Regions from separate parts of the Streptomyces dryopteridis genome, predicted to be linked through region 1. Evidence: riboswitches for the same ligand, from Rfam matches in the RefSeq annotation. Region 1 holds a riboswitch; the other holds the start of a gene.

What was found. A riboswitch is a leader RNA that binds a small molecule or an ion and turns the genes downstream of it on or off. The one in region 1 is predicted to bind thiamine pyrophosphate.
Region 2: it holds a riboswitch for thiamine pyrophosphate, as region 1 does, so the genes downstream of both, thiO (glycine oxidase ThiO) here and thiM (hydroxyethylthiazole kinase) in region 1, are expected to answer to the same signal.

Annotation. Positions count from the first base shown of each region.
Region 1 covers NZ_CP187114.1:1,910,492-1,915,914, reverse strand. Annotated here, with positions in the region: gene ACN20G_RS35145 (helix-turn-helix domain-containing protein) at 1-458, shown strand, start outside; gene ACN20G_RS35140 (MarR family winged helix-turn-helix transcriptional regulator) at 555-971, opposite strand; partial or broken gene ACN20G_RS35135 (amidohydrolase family protein) at 963-1,987, shown strand; gene ACN20G_RS35130 (nuclear transport factor 2 family protein) at 2,024-2,389, opposite strand; TPP riboswitch at 2,593-2,718, shown strand; gene thiM (hydroxyethylthiazole kinase) at 2,766-3,542, shown strand; gene thiE (thiamine phosphate synthase) at 3,785-4,423, shown strand; gene thiD (bifunctional hydroxymethylpyrimidine kinase/phosphomethylpyrimidine kinase) at 4,426-5,247, shown strand; gene tenA (thiaminase II) at 5,253-5,423, shown strand, end outside.
Region 2 covers NZ_CP187113.1:4,685,131-4,690,553, forward strand. Annotated here, with positions in the region: gene pknB (Stk1 family PASTA domain-containing Ser/Thr kinase) at 1-400, opposite strand, end outside; gene ACN20G_RS19990 (thiazole synthase) at 529-1,347, opposite strand; gene thiS (sulfur carrier protein ThiS) at 1,351-1,566, opposite strand; gene thiO (glycine oxidase ThiO) at 1,563-2,750, opposite strand; TPP riboswitch at 2,748-2,860, opposite strand; gene ACN20G_RS20005 (NAD(P)/FAD-dependent oxidoreductase) at 3,071-4,270, shown strand; gene ACN20G_RS20010 (Rv2175c family DNA-binding protein) at 4,354-4,719, shown strand; gene thiE (thiamine phosphate synthase) at 4,801-5,423, shown strand, end outside.

The sequences.
Region 1 (5,423 bases):
CCGTGGTGCACCCCCGGGAGCTGCTCGGCGCGCGTTTCGACGGGCTCGCCGGGGAGTTGGCGGCGGCCGGGGACTGGCCCGCGTGCTTCCGGCGGCTCGACGGCGCGCTCGCCCGGTGGGCGGAGGCGGGCCCGGCGTACTCGCCGGGGGTGGTGTGGGCGTGGCGCGAGTTGGAGCGCACGGGGGGTCGGATCCCGATCCGGCGGCTGGTGGAGGGCAGCGAGTGGGGGTGGCGGGCGCTGGAGAATCGTTTCCGTGACCAGGTGGGCGTGCCACCGAAGACCGTGGCCCGGATCCTGCGGCTGCGCCGCACGGTGCACCTGCTGCGCGCGGGCCGGCCCCCCGCCGAGGTGGCCGCCCTCTGCGGGTACAGCGACCAGGCCCACCTGGCCCGCGAGGTCAAACGCATGACGGGCCACACCCCGGCCCTCCTGCGCACCGGAACCCCGAGCGCCTGAGTCCCGCGCACCCGTGCCGGAGCGGCGTGGTCACGCCGAACGCGGAGAGACCGGGCCGGCGGGGCGGGTGTGGTCTCGCAGTGGGCGTGTGTCGGGTCAGTGGGGTGGGGTGTGTGCGGCGGCGTCGCGGCCGTAGCGGGTGAGGAAGCGCGCGAACTGCACGCGGTCCGCGTCGTCCCAGTGGGCGGTGATCTCCTCGAAGGCGCGGCGCTGCTCGGTGGCGTAGCCCCGGCGGGCCGCTTCCCCGGCGTCGGTGAGTTCGAGCAGGCTGCTGCGGCCGTCGTGCTGGGAGGCGACGCGGCGGAGCAGACCGTCCGCGATGCAGGCCGCGACGGCGCGGCTGGCGACGGGCTGGGCGACGCCCATCTCCTCGGCGACCCCGCCCACGGTGATCCGGCCGGCCGCGTCCGAGACCACGTTCAGGACGATGTTGCGGGTCAGGTCCCCCCGGCCGGCGCCGACGCGGCGGCGCAGCCTGGACAGCGCGGGGCCGACGTTGTCGAGGAGATGCAGGGCGCGAACACGCGGGACCGGCGCGCGGCGATCGCCGAGGACGACGCGGTGGCCGACGTGCGCTCCTCGGGGTTCGCCCTGCCCCCGCCGGGCGGGCACCCGAGCGAGCTGTTCCCCCCCGGACTTCGACCCCGGCCGGCGCGCCGGCGGCGGCCGGGACGGCGGCCCCGGGCGGCGGGCAGGGCGAGGGGCGCCGGGGTGAGCCGCCCTACCACCCCGACGCCACCGGCCCCGAGGCCGCGGCGGCCTCCGTCCCGCGCCTGATCGCGCACGGCTCGGACTACGTGAAGTTCATGATCGACGACGGCAGCGTCGAGGGGCACCCGGGACTGCCCGTGCTCGACCGGGCGAGGCTGAACGCCGGTGTCGCCGCCGCGAAGCGGCACGGCGTGCTGACCGTCGCCCACGCGTTGACCATCGACGCCACCCGCATGGCGATCGAGGCGGGCGTCGACGGCCTGGCGCACCTCTTCGTCGAGCCGCCCACCGAGGAGATCATCGGCATGATCAGGGACGCCGGGGCCTTCGTCGTGCCGTGCACGGTGTTGAACGCGTCCATGATGGGCATCACCGGCGGCGAACTGGCCGACGACCCGCGCGTGGCCTCGCGGCTGGACGAGGACTGGGACGCCACGCTGCGTTCCTGCTTCGGGCACTACCCGCAGGGCCGGTTCCAGGACGTCCTGGACAGCGTGCGAGCCCTGGCCGACGCGGGCGTGGACCTGCTGGTGGGCACCGACGCCTCCCAGCCGATGTCGTTCCTGGGCGGGGTCGCGCACGGTGCCGCTGTGCACCAGGAGCTGCGGCACCTCGTGGCGGCCGGCCTCGCCCCGGCGGCGGCGCTGCGGGCGGCCACCGCCACGCCCGCCCGCCGCTTCCGGCTCTCCGACCGCGGCCGGATCGCCGAGGGTCTGCGCGCCGACCTGCTGCTGGTCGACGGCGACCCCACCACCGACATCGGGGACACGCTCAACACCCGCGCGGTGTGGCGCCGCGGCACCCGCCTGGCCGCCTGAACCCCCGCGCGTCGGCCGAGCGCGGGGGCCTGCCGCTCAGACGTGGCCGCCGAAGTACACCTCGGTTCGCGCGATGCGGCCGTCGCGGACCAGGATCGCCTCGGTGTTGCGGTGGCGGACGCCGGTGCGCAGCTCGTACTCGTAGCGCACCAGGACCAGTTCGCCGCCGCCCTCCGGGCCGGCCGGCACGATCTGGAGCATCCGTTGCCAGGCCACCCGCGTGGCGGTCGGGAAGCAGCGGTCGAAGAAGGCCGCCCGGTCGATCGCGTCGTCCTGGGGGCTGGTGAAGGTGAAGTCCTCCGCGTACAGGGGTTCCGCCGCCGCCCGGTCCCCGGCCAGGTAGCACCGGAACACCTCGTCCACGAGCCGCACCGCTGCCGCCCCCGTGTCCCTGCCGTTCACGCGCGCCCTCCTCTCGTCCGACTCCCACTCCACCACGCCCCGCGCACCACCGCCGGCCCACCGCGGCGGGCCGGCACACCGTGCGCTCACGCTCCCGAACACCCCCTGGGGCACGGTTCCACCAGGTGGGCGCACGGGACCGGGGGGACGGGCCTCGGTCGGGCCCGGGGTCGAGGGGTGTTGACGGAGGGGGTACATTACGGAACGACCACCGCGGGAGCTCGGGAGCAGCCGGGCTGAGAGGACGGACGGGACTTGTTCCCCTTTCCGTCGACCGCATGAACCTGGACCGGGTAATGCCGGCGTAGGAAGAGTGTTGACGATGGATGCTGCCCTCGTGCGTGCCCGGCAGGGTACGACCGTTTCCCCTGAGGCCGTGGCCGACGTGATCGCGTCGCTGCGGGATTCCGCTCCGCTGGTGCACTGCCTGACCAATGTCGTGGTGTCGCAGTTCACCGCGAACGTGCTGCTCGCGGCGGGGGCCGCCCCCGCGATGGTGCACAGCGCGGAGGAGGCCGGCGCGCTGGCCCGGGTGGCCGGCGGCGTCCTGGTCAACCTGGGGACGGTCACGTCCGTGACGGCGGAGGCGATGCGCGTCGCGGTGACGGAGGCGGCCGGGGCCGGGCGGCCGTGGGTGCTCGACCCGGTGGCGGTCGGCCCGCTGCCCTGGCGTACCGAACTGGCCCACGAGCTGCTGGCGAGCGCTGCCCCGACCGTCATCCGCGGCAACGCCTCCGAGATCCTGGCGCTGGGCGGCGGGACCGGCGGGCGGGGCGTGGACAGCACGGACTCCCCCGAGGCGGCGCTGGACGCGGCCGACGCGCTGGCCCGGCGGCACGGTTGCGCCGTGGCGGTGAGCGGCCCGGTGGACGTGCTCACGGACGGGTCGCGGGTGGTGCGCCTGGGCAACGGGCACGCGCTGCTGCCGCTGGTGACGGGTACGGGCTGCGCGCTGGGCGCGCTGGTGGCCGCCTGCACGGCCGTCACCGACGACGCGCTGCTGGCCGCCACCGCGGCGACCGGGCTGCTCACCGTGGCCGCCCAGGACGCCGCCGCCCGCTCGGCGGGCCCGGGCACGTTCGCGGTCGCGTTGATCGACGCGCTGTACGAACTCGGCCCGCAGCGGCTCGCCGAGGCCCTCGACCTGCGCTGAACCGTGCGCGGGCCGCGCGGCGCCCCGCGGGCGGACCTGCCCGCGTCGGCCGGCGTGTCCGCGCACGGGCCGATCCGGGCCGGGGCGGATCCGGCCTGGTCCGGCCGGGCCCGCGCGTCGGGTCCGTCGTCTCTCCACCGCCCGCAACCCGCCATCTGTCCCTGTGCCTGTGCCTGTCCCCCGAACCGTTCCGATCCGTTTTCCGTGCCCTTCGCGGCCGGGAGCGCTCCGAGGACCCACCCATGCGATCTCCTCTCGACCTGTCCCTCTATCTCGTGACCGACACCCGGCTCTGTGGTGAGCGCGGTGTCGCCGCCACCGTGGCGGCGGCCGTCAAGGGCGGTGTCACCGCCGTCCAGTTGCGCGATCCGGACGCCGACGCCCGCGCGTTGTTCGCGCTCGGCCGGGCGATCCAGGGCGAACTCGCGGGCACCGGCGTCCCCCTGATCGTCAACGACCGCCTGGACGTGGCGCTCTGGTTGGGCGCGGACGGGGTGCACCTCGGGCAGCGGGACGTGGCCCCCGAGGTGGCCCGCCGTCTGCTCGGTCCGCGCGCGTTCGTGGGCCTGTCGGTCAGTCGCCCGGAGCAGTTGGCGCACGTGTCGGAGGCCGTCGACCACCTCGGGGTCGGCCCGGTGTTCCCGCAGTCCACCAAGCCCGACGCCGACGCCCCGCTCGGGCTGGACGGGCTGGCCCGGATCGTCCGGGAGAGCCCGCTGCCGTGCGTGGCCATCGGCGGTATCGGCGTGTCGGAGGCCGCCGCGGTCGTGGGGCGCGGCGCGGCCGGCGTCGCCGTCGTCAGCGCGGTCTGCGGACGCCCCGATCCCGAGGCCGCCGCCCGTTCCCTCGTCCACGCCCTGCACCAGGAGGTCTCCGCGTGAGCATCCCGCCCAACGTCCTCAGCATCGCCGCCAGTGACCCGTCCGGGGGTGCCGGGATCCAGGCCGACCTGAAGGCGTTCTCCGCCAACGGCGCCTACGGCATGGCGGTGCTGACCGCCCTGACCGCTCAGAACACGCGGGGCGTCACCGGCATCCACGCCGTCCCGCCGGCTTTCGTCACCGAGCAGCTCGACACGCTCTTCGCCGACGTGCCGCCGGCGGCGGTCAAGATCGGCATGCTCGCCGACGCGGGCATCGCCGAGGCCGTCGCGGACGCCCTGGAGCGGCACCGGCCCCTGTACGTGGTCCTCGACCCCGTCATGGTCTCGACCAGCGGCCACCGTCTGCTGGAGGCCGACGCGGTCGCGGTGCTGCGCGAGCGCCTCCTGCCGCTGGCCGACCTGATCACCCCCAACCTGCCCGAGGCCGGGGACCTCCTCGGCACGGCCGCCGCCGCGAACCGCGCGGAGGCCGTCGAGCAGGCGCACGCCCTGTTGAAGACGGGCGTGCGACGCGTCCTGCTCAAGGGCGGGCACCACACGCACGACGCCGAGTCCGTGGACGTCCTCGTCGACGGCTCCCGGGGCGCGGACGGCGCGGTCGTCACCGAGTTGTCCGCGCCCCGCGTGAACACGCGCAACACCCACGGCACCGGCTGCACCCTCTCCGCCGCGATCGCCGCCCTCCGCCCCCGGCACGAGGACTGGCCGACCGCCGTCCGCGCCGCCAAGGAGTACCTCACCGGGGCCCTGCGCGCGGCCGACACCCTGCGGGTCGGTCACGGCCACGGCCCCGTCCACCACTTCCACCAGTACTGGAGCTGAGCCCCATGACCACGACGACGTTCTGTGACGAGCTGTGGACGTCCACGGCCGGGACACGCGCCGCCATCGACCGGCTGCCGTTCGTCACCGGCCTCGGCGACGGCACCCTGGACCGGGAGAAGTTCGTCTACTACCTGGCCCAGGACGCCCACTACCTGCGCGACTACGCCCGCGCG
Region 2 (5,423 bases), on a different replicon from region 1:
GGTGGGCCGCGCCGAGGGCGGCCAGCACCGGTTCCAGGATGTCCAGGGCGGCCCGGGGGCGCAGCGCGCCGCGTTCGCGCAGCACGTCGCGCAGGGTGCAGCCGGAGACGTACTCCATCGCCAGGTACACGAAGGGCCCGTCGGCGCCCTGGTCGAACACGGCCACCACGTTGGGGTGCGCGAGCCGGGCCACCGACTTGGCCTCCCGGATGAACCGGTCGACGAACCCGGCGTCGGCCGCGAGCTGCGGGTGCATCACCTTCAGGGCGAGCACGCGGTCGAGGCGCAGGTCCACGGCGCGGTAGACCGTGGCCATGCCGCCCGCCGCGATCCGGGCGTCGACGCGGTACCGGCCGTCGATCACGCGCCCGACGAGAGGGTCTTCAAGGGTCTGGTCCACGCGGAGAGTCTACGAGGACCGCCCCCGACCCCGGCCGGCACCGGCCGGGCTTGCAGCCGGGCTGTGACGAGGCCGACCCCCGATCGCGACCGGCGGCCGGCCCCCTCGGGGCGCGCGACGCGGGCCGATCAGAACGCGGGCAGCTCCGGGTCGTGGTCGCGGTCCCGCTCCGGGTCGAGGGCGGCCCGGCCCTCGACGGGGGAGGAGGCCAGGGCGAACCGGCGGGTCGGGATCCGGCCGGCGCGGTGGGCCAGCCGGCCCGCCTTCACGGCGTGCCGCATCGCCTCCGCCATCGTCACCGGCTCCTGGGCCCGGGTCACCGCCGAGGCCAGCATCACCGCCGCGCAGCCCAGCTCCATCGCCTGGGACACGTCCGAGGCGGTGCCGGCGCCCGCGTCGAGGATCACCGGGACCCCGGCCCGCTCCACGATCAACTCGAAGTTGTGCGGATTGCGGATGCCCAGGCCGGAGCCGATGGGGGAGCCCAGCGGCATGATCGCCGCGCAGCCCACGTCCTCCAGCTTGCGGGCCAGCACCGGGTCGTCGTTGGTGTACGGCAGCACCGTGAACCCGTCGTCCACCAGGGTCTCGGCCGCCGCCAGCAGCTCCTCCCCGTCGGGCAGCAGGGTCCGCTCGTCGGCCATCACCTCCAGCTTGACCCAGTCCGTGCCCAGCGCCTCGCGGGCCAGCCGCGCGGTCAGCACGGCCTCGCCGGCGGTGTAGCAGCCCGCCGTGTTCGGCAACACCTGAACGCCCAGCTCGGACAGCACGCCGAGCACCGAGCCGGCCACGTTCGGGTTCAGCCGGCGCATCGCGACGGTGGTCAGCTCGGTGCCGGAGGCCACCAGGGCGCGCCGGAGCACGTCCAGGCTCGGCGCCCCGCCGGTGCCCATGATCAGTCGGGAGGAGAAGGTGCGCCCGCCCAGTTCGAGGAGGTCGTCGGCCACGGCTCAGCCCCCCTGCACGGCGGTCAGCACCTCGACCCGGTCCCCGCTCGCGAGCGGGGTGTGCGGCCAGCGGCCGCGCGGGACGACGGTCTCGTTGAGGGCCGCGGCCACCCCGGAGGGGGCGGTGGTCAGCGCGGCGACCACGGTGGCCAGGTCGGTGCCGGGGGCCACGGTGCGCGGCTCCCCGTTCACCGTGATCGAGTGCTCGGCGTCGCTCATGCGGTCAACTCCTGACGTGCGGGCGCGGGGAAGCGAAGGGGCGAGAAGGGGCGGGCGTGCTCGGGCAGCGCCCCGGTGAGGAGGGTCTCGGCCATGACCTCCCCGGTGATCGGGGTGAGCAGCACCCCGTTGCGGTAGTGGCCGGTGGCCAGCAGCAGGTCCGGCAGGGCGCTCGGGCCGAGCAGCGGCGCGTTGTCGGGGGAGGCGGGGCGCAGGCCGGCGCGGGTCTCCACGAGCGGCAGCTCGGTGATCCCGGGCACCAGCTCGTGGGCGTCGCGCAGCAGCTCGTAGACCCCGCCGGCGGTGACGGTGGTGTCCCAGCCCTGCTCCTCGCTGGTCGCGCCGAGCACGAGCTCCCCGTCCTCGCGCGGCACCAGGTAGACCTGCCCGCCGCGCACCACGGCGCGCACGGTACGAGAGAGGAACGGGCGGTAGGCGGTGGGCACCCTCAGGCGCAGCACCTGCCCCTTGACCGGGCGGATCGGCACGGCCACCTCCTCGGGCAGCCCGGGCAGGTGCCCGCTCTCGCTGCCGGCGGCCAGCACGACCCGGTCGGCGCGCGGCGCGGTGCCGTCGGACAGCAGGGCGCCGCTCGCCCGGTCGCCCTCGGTCAGCAGCCGCTCAGCGGAGACCCGGGCGAACCGGACCCCGGCCCGGTGGCAGGCCACCAGGAGGGCGTCGGCGAGCCGGCGCGGGTCCACCTGGTGGTCGCCGTCCACGCGCAGCCCGCCGCGCACCCCGGGGGCGAGCATCGGCTCCAGCCGGCGGCACTCGCGGCCGGTGAGCCACTCGGAGTCCAGGCCGCAGCGGCGCTGGAGGGCGTGCAGCTCGCGCAGGTGCAGCCGGTCGTCGGAGTCGAGGGCCACGGCCAGGGTGCCGCAGGCCCGGTAGCCGACGTCCATGCCGCCGGTGGCCTCGGCCAGTTCGGCGACGAAGGCCGGATAGCGCTCGGCGGAGGCCAGGTTGAGGGCGAGCAGGGTCTCCTCGCCGTGGTGCAGTTCGGTGACGGCGGCCAGCATCCCGGCCGCGACCCGGGCCGCGCCCCCGGCCGGGTCCGGATCGACCACGGTCACGGACAGGCCCTCGCGGGCCGCCCGCCAGGCCGTGACCAGACCGATGACGCCGCCCCCGATGACGAGGACGTCGGCGCCCGCGGGGGTGCGGGCGTGCGTGGTGGATGGCATGGGCGTCCAGCCCCTCCCTTCGCCGGCATGACCCGGATCAGGTTCGTACGGTCGGAGGCCGGCCAGCCTCCCTCTCAGTCCGGTGCGCCCGGACTCCCGCGATGGGTAACGACCGCCAGCGTAACCCCCGCCCGGAACGGCCGGTAAGGCACCCGCCCCCGGGCCCCGCCCGCGCGCCGCGCACCCCCGGGATTCCTGATGGTTCGTCAGATGGCTAGGCTGGGCCCGTGAGCGACGCAACCACGCAGACCCAGGACCAGGCCCGGCCGAGCGGCACCGCCCCGGACCCGGCCGCCCCCGTCATCGTCGTCGGCGCCGGCATGGCCGGGGTGCAGACCGCCGTGGCCCTGCGCGAGGTCGGGCACACCGGCCCCGTCCTCCTCCTCGGCGCCGAACCCCACCAGCCCTACGACCGGCCCCCGCTCTCCAAGGCCGTCCTCCTCGGCAAGGCCGAATCCGCCGCCTTCGAGATCGACTTCGCCGCCCTCGACATCGACCTCCGCCTCGGCGTCGAGGTCACCGCCGTGCGCGCCGCCGACCACGCCGTCGACACCACCGCCGGCCCGCTGCCCTACCGCGCCCTCGTCCTCGCCACCGGCGCCACCCCCCTCACCCTCCCCGGCACCGAGGGCCGCCCCGGCGTGCACCTCCTGCGGACCCTCGACGACGCCCGCCGGCTGCGCCCGATCCTCGCCGCCGGCGCCCGCCTCGTCGTGGTCGGCGCCGGCTGGATCGGCGCCGAGTTCGCCACCGCCGCCCGCGCCGCCGGCTGCTCCGTCACCGTCGTCGAGGCCGCCGACCGCGTCCTGGCCGGCGCCCTGCCCGCCGAGGCCGCGGACGCCATGGCCCGCTGGTACGCCGAGGCCGGCGCCGAACTCCTCACCGGCGTCCGCGTCGAGTCCGTCACCGACGGAGCCGTCCGCCTCGCCGACGGCCGCGAACTCCCCGCCGACGCCGTCGTCGTCGGCATCGGCGCCCGCCCCGCCACCGACTGGCTCGCCGCCACCGGCGTCACCCGCGACCCCGACGGCGCGATCACCGCCGACGCCCACCTGCGCACCGACCTGCCCGACGTGTACGCCGTCGGCGACTGCGCCTCCTTCCCCTCCGCCCGCTACGGCACCCGCCTCCTGGTCCACCACTGGGACAACGCCCTCCAGGGCCCCCGCACCGTCGCCCGGCACCTCACCGCCCGCCTCGCCGGCACGGACACCGCCGAGCTGCCCGCCCACGACCCCGTGCCCTACTTCTGGTCCGAGCAGTTCGGCCGCTTCGTCCAGTACGCCGGACACCACACCCCCGCCGACACCCTCGTCCGCCGCGGCGACCCCGCCGACCCCGAGGCGGCCGGCTGGACCCTGTGCTGGCTGCGCCCCGACGGCACCCTCGGCGCCCTCCTCAGCGTCGGCCGCCCCCGCGACCTCGCCCAGGGCCGCAAGCTCATCGAGTCCGGCGCCCGCCCCGACCCGGCCGTCCTCGCCGATCCGAGCGTCGCCCTCAAGGCCGTCCCCACCCTCTGAGCACCCCCGCCGGAAGGCCCCCGTCCGCCCGGCCGGGGGCCCTCGGCTACCGGCACCCCGCGAGAGCCGGCAGGCTTGGCACCGTGACCGAGATTGACACCAAGATCGACGAGCTCGTCCCCGCGTGGCTCTACCTCCCCGACATCGCCGAAATGCTGGACGTGCAGGTGACCAAGGTCCGCCAGCTCGTCAAGGAGGGCCAGCTCATCGCCGTCCGACGCGGCGAGAACCGCTCCCTGCAGGTCCCCGCGGCCTTCATCGACGGCGACAAGCTGACCAAGGGCCTCACCGGACTGCTCACCCTGCTCCGCGACGACGGCTTCTCCGAGGACGAGATCCTCGAATGGCTGTTCACGCCGGACCCGACCCTGCCCGGCACCCCCGCCCAGGCCCTGAGTGAGAATCGCGGCACGGAGGTGAAGCGCCGCGCCCAGGCGCTCGCCCTGTAACCGGACCACACCACGCCGTCGCCGCGCGCGCCCACCCGGGCCCGCGCGGCGCCGCGCGCCAGCCCAGGGGGTACCCGCCAGATGACCACGCCCGCCCGCGCCGCACTGACCGACGCCCGGCTCTACCTGTGCACGGACGCCCGCACCCGGCAGGGGGACCTCCCCGAGTTCCTCGACGCCGTCCTCGCCGCCGGCGTGGACATCGTCCAGCTCCGCGACAAGAACCTCGAAGCCGGCGAGGAACTCGAACTCCTGCCGCTCTTCGCCGAGGCCGCCGCCCGACACGGCCGGCTCTTCGCCGTCAACGACCGCGCCGACGTGGCCCACGCCGCCGGCAGCCCCGTCCTCCACCTCGGACAGCGGGACCTCCCCGTCCCCGCCGCCCGCGCGATCCTCGGCCCCGACGTGCTCATCGGCCGCTCCTGCCACGCCCCCGCCGAAGTGGACGCCGCCGCCGCGCAGCCCGGCGTGGACTACTACTGCACCGGCCCCTGCTGGCCCACCCCCACCAAGCCCGGCCGCCACGCCCCCGGCCTCGACCTCGTCCGGCACGCCGCGAAGACCGCCGGCGACCGCCCCTGGTTCGCCATCGGCGGCATCGACGCCGGCAACCTCGACGAGGTCCTCGAAGCGGGCGCCCGCCGCGTCGTCGTCGTCCGCGCCATCACCGAGGCCGAGGACCCCGCCGCCGCCACCGCCGACCT